Regions from separate parts of the Bacillus songklensis genome, predicted to be linked through region 2. Evidence: riboswitches for the same ligand, from Rfam matches in the RefSeq annotation. Region 2 holds a riboswitch; each other region holds the start of a gene.
What was found. Region 2 has a riboswitch for S-adenosylmethionine ahead of metK (methionine adenosyltransferase). Riboswitches for the same ligand answer to the same signal wherever they lie in the genome.
Positions count from the first base shown of each region.

Region 1: another riboswitch for S-adenosylmethionine. It lies ahead of ACFOU2_RS10460 (Na+/H+ antiporter NhaC family protein); the one in region 2 lies ahead of metK (methionine adenosyltransferase).
Region 3: another riboswitch for S-adenosylmethionine. It lies ahead of ACFOU2_RS19375 (methionine ABC transporter ATP-binding protein); the one in region 2 lies ahead of metK (methionine adenosyltransferase).
Region 4: another riboswitch for S-adenosylmethionine. It lies ahead of ACFOU2_RS25235 (methionine ABC transporter ATP-binding protein); the one in region 2 lies ahead of metK (methionine adenosyltransferase).

Region 1 covers NZ_JBHRZT010000043.1:176,935-180,113, reverse strand. The annotation lists gene ACFOU2_RS10470 (AI-2E family transporter) at 1-638, shown strand, start outside; gene ACFOU2_RS10465 (DNA-3-methyladenine glycosylase) at 683-1,300, opposite strand; SAM riboswitch class I at 1,517-1,622, shown strand; gene ACFOU2_RS10460 (Na+/H+ antiporter NhaC family protein) at 1,759-3,066, shown strand.
Region 2 covers NZ_JBHRZT010000059.1:42,841-46,019, forward strand. The annotation lists gene pckA (phosphoenolpyruvate carboxykinase (ATP)) at 1-457, opposite strand, end outside; SAM riboswitch class I at 814-936, shown strand; gene metK (methionine adenosyltransferase) at 1,082-2,284, shown strand; gene ACFOU2_RS15075 (glycosyltransferase family 4 protein) at 2,563-3,179, opposite strand, start outside.
Region 3 covers NZ_JBHRZT010000072.1:110,771-113,949, reverse strand. The annotation lists gene ACFOU2_RS19385 (MetQ/NlpA family ABC transporter substrate-binding protein) at 1-236, opposite strand, end outside; gene ACFOU2_RS19380 (methionine ABC transporter permease) at 257-928, opposite strand; gene ACFOU2_RS19375 (methionine ABC transporter ATP-binding protein) at 918-1,931, opposite strand; SAM riboswitch class I at 2,154-2,259, opposite strand; gene ACFOU2_RS19365 (DNA alkylation repair protein) at 2,865-3,179, opposite strand, start outside.
Region 4 covers NZ_JBHRZT010000073.1:424,295-427,473, reverse strand. The annotation lists gene ACFOU2_RS25240 (methionine ABC transporter permease) at 1-388, opposite strand, end outside; gene ACFOU2_RS25235 (methionine ABC transporter ATP-binding protein) at 381-1,406, opposite strand; SAM riboswitch class I at 1,527-1,638, opposite strand; gene ACFOU2_RS25230 (O-acetylhomoserine aminocarboxypropyltransferase/cysteine synthase family protein) at 1,813-3,126, opposite strand.

The sequences.
Region 1 (3,179 bases), on a different contig from region 2:
GAAGTGTGAGAACGGTATTTGGCGTTATTGCAAATATTACGTTAACTGTTGTGACTGTTCCTTTCATTTTGTTTTATATGTTTAAGGATGGCCATAAGTTTCCGAAGGCAGCCGTTCGTTTCTTACCTTCTTCTTATCGAAGAGATGGTCTTCATATTATTGAGGAAACAGGCGAAACATTATCTGCCTATATTCAGGGGCAGTTTTTGGTGGCATTGTTTGTTGGAATATTTACCTTCATTGGATACTTAATTATTGGCTTGCCTTATGGACTCACTTTGGCGATTGTAGTAGCGATCACGAATATCATTCCGTATCTTGGCCCTTTTATCGGGGCAGCTCCGGCTGTAGTCATCGGGTTGCTTGATTCACCGACCAAAGCGTTGCTTGTTATTGTCGTGATTACGATTGTACAACAAATTGACGGTAACTTTATTTCGCCGCTGGTCATTGGAAAACGTTTGGATATTCACCCGCTTACCATCATCATCATTTTATTGGTAGCAGGAAATCTCGCTGGAGTGCTAGGGATGATTTTAGGTGTTCCTCTATATGCGGTTACTAAAACGATCATCATCAATATTGTGAAATTGGTGCGATTAAGAAATAGAGAAACCAAAGAGGATGTACCAATCTAATAATGAAAAAGGTCAGCCGCCCAAGCTGACCTTTTTCATTATTTCTATCTAGATACAAATTTATTTCCTGTAACCCAAAAACGCCATGGATAGTCACGGGCCTCTCCCGAGTTCTCAATGCCGATTCTTTTTCCTTGCGAGATACTTTCCGGAATGAATCCCTTTGAGAGAAATAGGGGAGGCCTGAAAATAGGATGGCCGTAATCTTCCATGGTGATACCCATCGCTTTTGTGAGCTTTCCGGGACCGTTCGTCCAATTTTTTATATCGGTCATTCCTTTTCTTCTTTCCTTCATAAGAGATTGTCCGCTGAATGGTTCTAGTGCGCGGATAAGAACGGCTTCCGGCTTTTCGAGTTCTCCGCTGACCACATTCACTAAACAATGGGTATGCATGACGTATGTATACACATAGCCAGCTTCTCCAAACATGATCTCCGTTCTTTTTGTTCTTCGGTTGCCGTAACTGTGGGATGCTCTGTCACCGGGACCGATGTATGCTTCCGTTTCCACTATAAAGCCGGAGGTGGTTCCTTCCTTTGTCTCTTTTACGAGGAGACAGCCGAGTAAAGACTTGGAGAGCTCAAGGGTTGACATTTGAAAGAAATCTTTTTCAATCGGCTGAACCACTATTGATTTTTCGTTTTCATGATCAGGGTGCAGGTAGTATGGAAACACGCTGTTCAACTTTTTCTTCTCCCTTTCCTTTAGAGTTTATATAAGGTTTACTGTCTTATTTAACCTACACATTCGGGCCATGTTTCAAACCTCGAACACTGTCTTTTGGTTATATTTAACTTTAGTAAAATAATATTTGACTTTTGGGGTTAAACCCCTTAAAGTAGGTTAAGGTAATTCCGGAAAGACAATAACTAAATCTTCTTATCGAGAGAGACGGAGGGACTGGCCCGACGATGTCTCGGCAGCGGACTCTAAAAAGAGTGCTGTGCCAAATCCAGCAGGCGTTATGCTTGAGAGATGGGGAGAGTGTTTCTTATATATTGTATATAAGACCTCTTCTTGTTTGTGAGAAGGGGTCTTTTTGATGGATCTATACTTTTATCAATATTAAAAGAGAGGTGCAATCATTGGAAAAATCAAAGGGAAATCCATTGGCTTTAATGCCGTTAGTCATATTTTTAGCTTTGTTTGTCGGGTCTGGAGTGATTACAGGGGATTTTTATAAAATGCCTGTTTTGGTGGCCATTTTAATTGCCGCAACAGTCTCATTGATCATGAATCGGAAGGAAACGTTAACGACAAAGGTGGAGCGATTCGCAGCTGGGGCAGGTCATCCGGATATTATTATCATGACGTTCATTTTCATTCTGGCAGGTGCTTTCTCTGAAACGGCAAAAGGTATGGGAGCGGTGGAATCCACGGTTAATCTAGCATTGTCTGTTCTTCCTCCAAGCTTTTTAGTCGTCGGTTTATTTGTCATTGGAGCATTTATTTCGCTATCGATGGGCACTTCCATGGGAACCATTGCAGCGTTGGCGCCAATCGGAGTCGGAATCAGCGCTGAGACCGATATTTCAATGGCTCTATCTATGGCAGCGGTCATCGGCGGCGCGATGTTTGGTGATAATTTATCATTCATCTCTGATACAACGATCGCAGCGGTGCGTACACAGCAAACGGAAATGAAGGATAAATTTAAGACGAATTTCTTCATTGTATTGCCGGCTGCCATTTTAACATGTATTATCTTGATTGCTGTCACAATGGGAAATCATTCCGAAGTAGCAGCAGAGAGTTTCGATTGGGTGAAAATCCTTCCTTATGTAGGAGTATTGATTACTGCATTGTTAGGATTTAATGTACTTGCAGTATTGACAGGCGGTACTGTCTTAGCGGGTGTGATTGGCCTGGCAGACGGAAGCTACACATTATCAAACCTTTTCCCAAAAGTAACCGAAGGCATTTTAGGCATGGCGGAATTGGTGATTCTTGCTTTGTTGATTGGCGGAATGGTTGAAATTATCAAGTATAACGGCGGTATTGATTATTTATTAAACTTAATGACTCGAAACATTAAGTCTAAAAAGGGAGCGGAGTTCGGTATTGCCGGCCTTGTAAGCTTAACTAACTTTTCAACTGCCAATAACACCATTTCTATCATTTTCACAGGCCCGCTCGCGAAAAACATTGCGGATCAGTACGAGATTGATAAGCGCAAATCAGCGAGCTTACTCGACATTTTCTCGTGCGGTGTTCAAGGTTTAATTCCATATGGAGCACAAATCTTAACAGCAGCTAAGCTGGCGGCTATTTCACCTATTAGTGTTTTACCTTATTCTTTCTATCCGATTTTAATCGCGATTTGCGGCGTGATTTCCATTTTGATCGGATTCCCCAGGTTTTCAGCGATAAAGAAGGAAAAAGAGCGAAAAGTATATGGAGTAAGCGAAAGCTATAGGGGTAAATAACAAAAAGTCAGCCGAGCGGCTGACTTTTTGTTATTTAATTTGCTCCTTCTAACAACCTTAAGGAAAAGTGATGGGCGATATCCTTAGCTCTATGCCTTCACAAGGCATAGAGC
Region 2 (3,179 bases):
ACTCCGCTTCATGAGAAATAAGTTCTTCTTTTGATGGACGAATGAATAGCTGATGAGCGAATAGATTATGCCATGCATATTCATTAACGACGCGAATTGGCAAACGGTACTTTAAATCTGCTCCCGCATAGCCGTTAAATACGAATAATTCTTTTTGTTCTTTTAAGTATGTTAAAACTTTTTTATAAAGAGCATCGAATTTTTCAGAAGAAAACGGTTTGTTCACTTTTCCCCAGTCGATTTTTTCTTTAGTAGATGCTTCTTCTACAATAAATTTATCTTCTGGGGAACGGCCTGTATATTTGCCTGTCTCAGCGCGAACAGCACCAGAAGAAGTAAGCAGGCCTTCACGGCGGGATAAGACTTTCTCAACTAGCTGAGGAACTGATAAATTATGATGAACTGTCGGCGATTGAAGAAGTTCGGTTAATTCAATAGAAACATCCACTGTACTCATATTTAATACCATCCTTTTATTTAAAGTTTAATTAAATGTTTGATTAGTAAACTTATAAATTAGTATAACACATTTATAAAAATAGTCTATACTATTTGAAATTAAATGTTCATATATAATGCAAAAATGGACAGTTTTTAAAGAAAATTCATAATTTAACCCAACCTAGAAGATATATTACTTTCGTTTTATTAAGGAACAATGTTGAGTTATAAATGATTGGTTCATTCTTTTACATAGGCCAGACCTTAATAACAGACTTAATGCAATTTTTCTATTACTTATGTGGATTCATATAAATATTTTATTGACATGATTCAGCGTTTTAAGGTATGATATGTCCTTGAACGGATACTCTCTTATCCCGAGCTGGTGGAGGGACAGGCCCTATGAAACCCAGCAACCATCGCCATACATATTAAATATTTGGTGATAAGGTGCTAACCTGATGCAAGGCTCTTGCCCTTGATCGATAAGAGTGAAAGGCGCTAGTGAAGATACAAACCTTTCCTCAGTAAGGAAAGGTTTTTTATATTTTTGTTTCAATAAAATGCGTTATTTTTATGAATAATAAGGGAATGAGTACCGTATCTTTTAGGTTTACAGTTAAAAGGAGGAATACTGATGTCAACAAAACGTCGTTTATTTACATCAGAGTCAGTAACAGAAGGACATCCGGATAAAATTTGTGACCAAATTTCTGACTCGATTCTTGATGCGATTTTAGCAAAAGACCCTAATGCACGTGTTGCTTGTGAAACATCTGTGACTACAGGTTTAGTATTAGTAAGTGGTGAAATCACTACATCTACATATGTAGACATCCCAAAAATCGTTCGTGAAACAGTTCGTGAAATCGGCTATACCCGGGCAAAATATGGTTTCGATGCTGAAACTTGTGCGGTTTTAACATCTATCGATGAGCAATCACCTGATATTGCAATGGGTGTTGACCAGGCGTTAGAAGCTCGTGAAGGTCAGATGACAGACGAGCAAATCGAAGCCATCGGTGCGGGTGACCAAGGTTTAATGTTCGGCTATGCCAATAACGAAACAAAAGAGCTTATGCCTCTTCCAATTTCATTGGCTCACAAGCTTGCGCGTCGTTTAACAGAAGTGCGTAAAGAAGAAATTTTACCTTATCTTCGTCCAGATGGTAAAACCCAAGTAACAGTTGAGTATGATGAGAACGACAAGCCGGTTCGTATCGATACAATCGTTATCTCAACACAACATCATCCTGAAATTACATTAGAGCAAATTCAACGCAACTTGAAAGAATATGTTATTAATCCGGTTGTTCCAAAAGAACTCATTGATGAAGAGACAAAATACTTCATCAATCCGACAGGACGTTTCGTCATCGGCGGTCCTCAAGGTGATGCTGGTTTAACAGGCCGTAAAATTATCGTAGATACTTACGGCGGTTATGCACGTCATGGCGGTGGTGCATTCTCTGGTAAGGATCCTACAAAAGTAGACCGTTCTGCTGCATATGCGGCTCGTTACGTTGCGAAAAACATCGTAGCAGCTGGATTAGCGGATAAATGTGAAGTGCAATTGGCATATGCAATTGGTGTGGCAAAACCAGTTTCCATTTCAGTTGACACTTTCGGTACAGGTACAGTATCTGAAGATGTATTAGTCGAATTAGTACGTGAAAACTTTGACTTACGTCCGGCGGGTATCATTAAGATGCTTGACTTGCGTCGTCCGCTTTATAAGCAAACAGCTGCTTATGGTCACTTTGGCCGCAATGATCTTGACCTTCCTTGGGAGCGTACAGATAAAGCAGAAGCTTTAAAAGCACAAGCTGCTGGTAAATAATAGATGTGAATCCACATAAATCATTTAATATAAGCAAAAAACGCTCATGTTAAATGATTTACGCATAAGCGGCTGACAAGCTCCCTTACGGGTTCTTGTTAGCCGCTTTTATACGAGGACCTGTATATTCGGGGATGCAAGGCAGAATGGCGTGAATAGAGGAAGAATTGATAGCGAATGTTAAAGCATGAACGTGGATTCATCTAAAAAACATCCGATCCATTTGGATCGGATGTTTTTATTTGGTGTACCAAAGAATGCGTTACATAAGAAATAAATTATGCTAATTGAATCGACTGTGTTTGGTCTGCAACAGCTAATTCATATTGCGCCAACAAACCATCAAAAATAGTTTCCCATGTTTGAGTTAAGGCGTATTGCCTGGCCTGATGACTAAGCTGCATGCGTTTATGCAGATTCTCCAGGCATAGGCTAATATAATGAACAAACTGTTCGACAGAATCGGGGTTGCATAAATAACCTGTTCGGTCATGTTGAAGGATATGCTTTACTCCACCGGCATTAGCAGCAATAGCAGGTGTTCCCGATGCTAAAGACTCTAATATGACATTTCCGAACGTTTCCGTCACAGATGGAAAAACAAACAAATCGGAAGCTGCATATACCCTGGCTAATTGCTCACCTTGAAGAAAGCCTGTAAACGTCATATGCTCGAGTGCTTCTTTGTGCAATTTCTCCTTTAAAGGGCCATCTCCTACAATGAGCCAGTGGACTTGATGCTTGATGTGCGGGGGCAAAGACCTGGCGATATTCATTAGTAGCTGCAAGTTTTTTTCAGGAGCAAGGCGCCCGACATACGTTAAAATGTAAGGCCGTTTAATATTATATCTAATCCGTACATCAAAACGATCATAATGAGGGTGAAATAATGTGT
Region 3 (3,179 bases), on a different contig from region 2:
AACGCCATATTGGGTTGTATGTAATCACTGAATTCTACAACCTCCACTTTATATCCTTTTTTTTCCAATCCTGGTGCAATAGCTTTCTTCACCATATCACTATAAGGGCCAGCAGTCGCACCAAATTTAACTTCTTTCGTATCTGTGTTTGCCTTCTCGCTGCCGCCTGAGTTACCACAAGCTGATAAAGCTCCCACAATGAATACTAGAATAAGAGCTGTGAGCCATTTTTTCATAATCTTCTCCTTCTTTCTCTTTATCTTTTATCTACAACTTTGGCGATAAAATCACCTAGAAGCTGAACGACCTGAACTAGAACAATTAAGATGACAACTGTTGCAATCATAATGGTATTGTCATATCGATAATAGCCAAAGCGAATGGCCAAATCGCCAATTCCGCCGCCTCCGACAGTACCTGCCATTGCCGAAAACCCAATTAAACTAATGAGCGTCAATGTAATACCCGAAATAATCCCGGATCTGGCTTCCAGTAACAATACATCCTTTATGATCATCCACGGAGTTGCACCGGCAGCAACAGCTGCTTCAATGACTCCATTATCGATTTCCCTTAAAGCAGTCTCCACAATCCGGGCAAAAAATGGGATGGCTGCAACTGAAAGGGACACACTTGCTGCGGTTGGCCCAATGGTTGTACCTACCAAAAATTTTGTGAATGGAAGTAACGCAACCAGTAAAATAATAAATGGAATCGACCGCACCATGTTCACCACAAAATCTAATACCGTTTTGGCTAAACGATTTTCAAAAAATAACCCTTTATCAGTGACATATAATAAAATCCCGATTGGCAGCCCAACGACAACTGAAACTGCCAGAGAGATGGTAATCATATAAATCGTTTGAATAAACGCTTGGTTTATATCAGGAATTAGTTCTATAAGATGATTGAAATCAATGCCCATCACGTAACACCTCCACTTGCGCTTCCCGTTTTCCAATATACTGAAGGGCTGTTTTGATTTCTTCCTTTTGTCCTTTTAGTTCCATAATAAAGATACCAAGCGGCATTTCTTGAATATATTCAATGGAACCATGAAGGAAGTTGCCTTTCACATTAAATTGCTGAAGTGTATCTGAAATAATCCCTTCACCCGCGATTTTCCCTTTGAACATGATCTTCACAATAGGTCCTTCACAACGGCTTATAATCGTCTCAGGCACTTCAAAGGAAACGACACTTTCAATAAACTCTTTTGTTAATTCGGTCTTTGGATTAGCGAAGATATCATAGACAGAACCTTCTTCAATAACCTTTCCGTCCTGCATGATGGCCATCCGGTTGCAAATTTCCTTTACAACATCCATCTCATGAGTAATTAACACAATGGTAATGTTGAGCTCTTTATTAATTTTTTTCAATAGATTCAAAATCGACTTAGTCGTCTTTGGATCCAAAGCAGATGTAGCTTCATCACATAAAAGCACGGACGGGTTATTGGCAAGCGCCCTTGCAATGGCAACCCGTTGTTTTTGCCCGCCGCTCAGCTGTGTGGGGTAGACATCTCTTTTATCGGAAAGACCAACCATTTCGAGCAGTTCCTCTACCCGCCCTTTTATTTGATCCAGCGGCATTTTGGCAGCCTTTAAAGCAAAAGCAATGTTTTCAAACACTGTTTTTTGGCTGATTAAATAAAAGTGTTGGAAAATCATGCCGATTTTTAATCTTGCTACACGCAAGTTTTCACCTTTTAAAGATGTTAAATCAGTCCCATCAACCGTAATCTTTCCGGAGGTAGGTCTCTCCAATAGATTAATACAACGAAGCAAGGAGCTTTTTCCGGCACCGGAATATCCTACAATCCCATAGATTTCTCCTTCTTGAATAGTGATCGAAACATCGTCCACACCTTTCACTAACCCGTTTTTTGTTTTATAAACCTTTGAAAGATTTTGAATTTCAATCATATGATGACCTCATTTTCCCTAAAACTAGAATTTCTGAACGAGTGGTTCTCGGTATTATGTATGACATACACAGGAGGACAGCCTCTTTGAAAATATGTTCAAACTCATATCGTTATTGCTTTATGTTAAAAGACTTGTTCAAAGGATCTGCTGGCAATCTATCATTCAAACAAAAAATGCCCCTTTCAACTGAAAAGAGCATCGAAACATGATCTATATTTCGACTTATCTTTCAGAATGAAAGTCATTCTGCAGGAATTGGCACCTTCCCATTAAGGGGGTTGCCGGACGTCATCGGGCCTAATCCCTCGGTCTCTCTTGATAAGTATTATGAATAAATTGACTCTTTAGATAATACAAGTATATTTTGGTTTTGTCAATAAAAAAATAGCAATTAAAACGTATTCTCTCTTTGTCTCCCATTGCTATGGAGTGTCCCAACACATGTAAAATCGATAGCCCCCTCGCATCACAATATGTCTCCGAGCGGGCTATTTTTTTCTCAGCAATAATACAGCGACAATGATGATCAACCCCTTGACAATTCCCTGGAGATAGGGAGACACGTTCATTTTTATGAGAAATTCTTCTCTAAAACCTATGAAGACGCTTCTCTAGTTTCTCTACTTTACTGTTTTGTTGATGTTCTTGAACACTTGCCCATTTGAACAAACAGCTAATTCTTTGATCCCTAAGTCCGTTCTGATGACTTGATCTGTTAATTCTTGTTACGTTTGCCCTTATTGAATTCCAACGAATAAATAACAATACTTTCCGTCAAAAGAGATTTAAGGATTGGGGTATTTAACGCCCATGGGAATCTGATCTGATGTCTTGACCCATCTAACATCAGAGATGATAGATATGAATAAAAAATTGTGGTCTAAAAACAAGAAAAGCTTTATCAAACGCTGGAAAGGTTAAATGATATCATTAACTAAAATAACTTTCGGATGAAATAAAAACTCCTATATCTGAGCTGTTAGATGAAGCCATTAAAAATTTGCTACTGAAAAGAAACTTGCTAAAAAATGCTGCTTGTTGATATTCACGTTCCGGAAGATCCCAAAGAGAAAAAACGACATCTTTCAGTCTCCCTTTTGGCGGCAACCCATTTTCTTTTACAAATTCTTTCATTAATTGACGACGAATAGGGGTTCTAATCCCTAAAAATTCATATTGGTTTCTTAAATATTTTTTAGACCATTCAGCATATTCCGCATCAGTGTGTTGGGAATATAGATTAAC
Region 4 (3,179 bases), on a different contig from region 2:
ATTTTGCGGCTTCAATGACTCCTTTATCAATTTCACGAAGGGCAATTTCCACCATGCGTGCGTAAAACGGCGCGGCACCGATAATTAAAGCCGGCAACGCTGCTTCCGCTCCTAAAATGGTGCCGACAATGGCCTTTGTAAAAGGAATCAATAAGATAATTAAAATAATAAATGGAATCGAGCGAAATACGTTAACAAAGGCTGAAACAATTAAATTAATGACTTTGTTCTCCCAAAGGTTTCCCTTTGAAGTCAAGAATAACAGCAAACCAAGGGCTATCCCAAGAAGGAAGGTGGCAATGACAGAGATGCTCGTCATGTAAAGTGTTTCAATCGTTGCTTCCACTAGTTTGTCGATCTCTACATTCGGAAATAATTGCTCAAGCATTGGCCATCACCTCCACTTCCACTTGCTGCTCCCGAATAAACGAAATAGCCTTTTGGACTTCCTGTTCAGCCCCATCAATATGAACGAACAGTGTGCCGTATGAACCGTTTTGAGTTTGGGACACTTTTCCTTGCAGGATGTTCACTGACACATCAAATTGACGAATAACATTTGTGATCCACGGCTGCTCGGCTGCATCACCTACAAATATAAGCTGAACGACTTGACCGTTTGGATATTTTTCTTTTACATGTCCAATTGCTTCAAACGTTTCTTCCGGTTCCGTCACTTGTTGAACAAATCGTTTCGTAATTGGTTGCTCCGGCTTTCGGAATACATGGAGTACATCCCCCTGTTCCACGATAAGTCCGTTTTCCATTACCGCGACGCGATGGCAAATTTTACGGATAACATGCATCTCATGGGTAATGAGTACGATAGTTAAACCAAGTTTTTCATTTATGTCGACTAACAAATCTAAAATAGAATCCGTTGTCTGTGGGTCAAGGGCAGATGTCGCTTCATCACATAGAAGCACCTTCGGATTATTGGCAAGAGCCCTTGCAATGCCTACACGCTGTTTTTGTCCTCCGCTCAGCTGGGATGGATAAGCATCTTCCCTGCCTTCTAAACCAACTAGTTTAATTAGCTCATCCACTCGCTTCAGGCGCTCACTTTTTGATATCCCTGCAATTTCAAGCGGAAACGCGATATTTTCTCTTACAGTACGTGACCATAATAGATTGAAATGTTGGAAAATCATACTGATTTCTTGGCGCGCTTTTCGAAGTTTTTCACCTTTAATTTTTCCGATGTCGTTTCCTGCCACTTGAACTGTTCCTTCTGTCGGAGTCTCTAATCCATTCAACAAACGAATCAAGGAGCTTTTACCGGCACCGCTGTATCCGATGATTCCGAATATTTCTCCAGGCTTGATCTGTAAATCTACATTGTTAACGGCTGTAACTATTCCATGCTTAGCACGGTAAACCTTTTTGACACCTGTTAATGTAATCATGCATTCTCACCTTCTTTTCGTTAAACTCGTTGTTATTCATCTTCCCCCGAACAGTTGCTTATAAATAAAAAGCCTTTCTGCATATGAATATGAGCAGAAAGGCTTTGTCATAGTTCCTTTCTCTCATCTTCCAAAGCTTAAACATGCTTTGTAGGAATTGGCACCATTTCAGCCATAACTGACGGTTGCCGGGTTTCATCGGGCCCAGTCCCTCCACCTCTCTTGATAAGAGTACTTATCGTTTCAAATATTCAGTTTATGTTAAGCAATTGTCGATTGTTGTCTAAAAGGTACGAAAGTGATTGTAGCACGTCCATATATCAGTGTCAATGAATTTGTTTTATTTTTCGTGCTATTTCTAATAGTTACCAAACACCGAATGTTCAGCTGTTCTGCTGAACGAGAATCAAACATTCACCGCAGAAGAGGTTAATCCAGTCGCCTCTTTAATTGCTTGCTCTAAATCCTCCACTAAATCATCGATATGCTCGATTCCCACGGATAAGCGAATAAGATCTTCACTTACTCCTGCGGCCTTCAGCTGTTCGGCATTTAATTGCTGATGCGTCGTGCTGGCAGGATGAATAATAAGACTCTTGGCATCTCCAACATTGGCGACATGAGACCACAGCTTAACCGAATTGATTAATTTCTGCCCGGCTCCCCTGCCCCCTTTAATTCCAAATACCAGCACAGCGCCGGCTCCTTTTGGCAAATATTTTTTCGCTTCTTCATGTTGAGGATGATCCTCAAGCTCAGGATATAGCACCCAATCAACGGCAGGATGCTGCTGCAAATATTCAACCACCTTTCTTACGTTGGCGATATGCTCTTTCATGCGTACATGGAGCGTCTCAAGCCCTAAGCTAAACTGAAAAGCATTAAACGGACTCATAGATACGCCAATATCCCGCAACAATTGAACTCTTGCTTTGACAATGTACGCAAGCGGCCCTAATGCTTCAGCATAGACAATATTGTGGTAACTTGGATCAGGCGTTGTAAATCCCGGGAATTTCGGTGAGTTCCAATCAAAATTCCCTCCATCTACGATAGCGCCCCCTAATGTTGTCCCGTTCCCCAACAACCATTTCGTAGCGGAATGAATAACGATATCGGCTCCATATTCAATCGGACGGCATAAATAAGGAGTTGCGAACGTATTATCCACAATTAACGGAATACCTGCTTCATGAGCGATTTCTGCTACCTTTTCAATGTCCAATACATTTAAGCTTGGATTACCGATCGTTTCAGCATAAAGAGCTTTCGTTTTTGGTGTAATGGCATGACGGAAGTTCTCAGGATTGGAAGGGTCAACGAATTTAGTCGTAATTCCGTAGCGCGGCAGTGTCGTGTCAAACAAATTGTATGTTCCTCCGTATAGATTGGATGCAGATACAATTTCATCCCCTGCCCCGGCTAGATTCAAAATGGCGGTCGTAATAGCGGCCATCCCACTTGCTACGGCTAAACTCCCCACTCCGCCTTCCAGCTGAGCGATTCGCTCTTCAAACGTTGTCACTGTCGGGTTATGTATCCGGGTATAAATATAGCCTGGTTCCTTTAAAGCAAATAAATCGGCAGCATGGTCTGTATCCTTAAATTGATAAGCATTTGACATATAAATCGGGAGCGAACGTGCTCCTGTTACAGGATCAGGATTTAATCCCCCGTGAATCCCGATTGTTTCTAAACGGTAAGATTTTTTGTCTCCCATTTTCCAACTCTCCTTTTTAAAAGATAACACCCCTCTTCTTAAGAAGAGGGGTA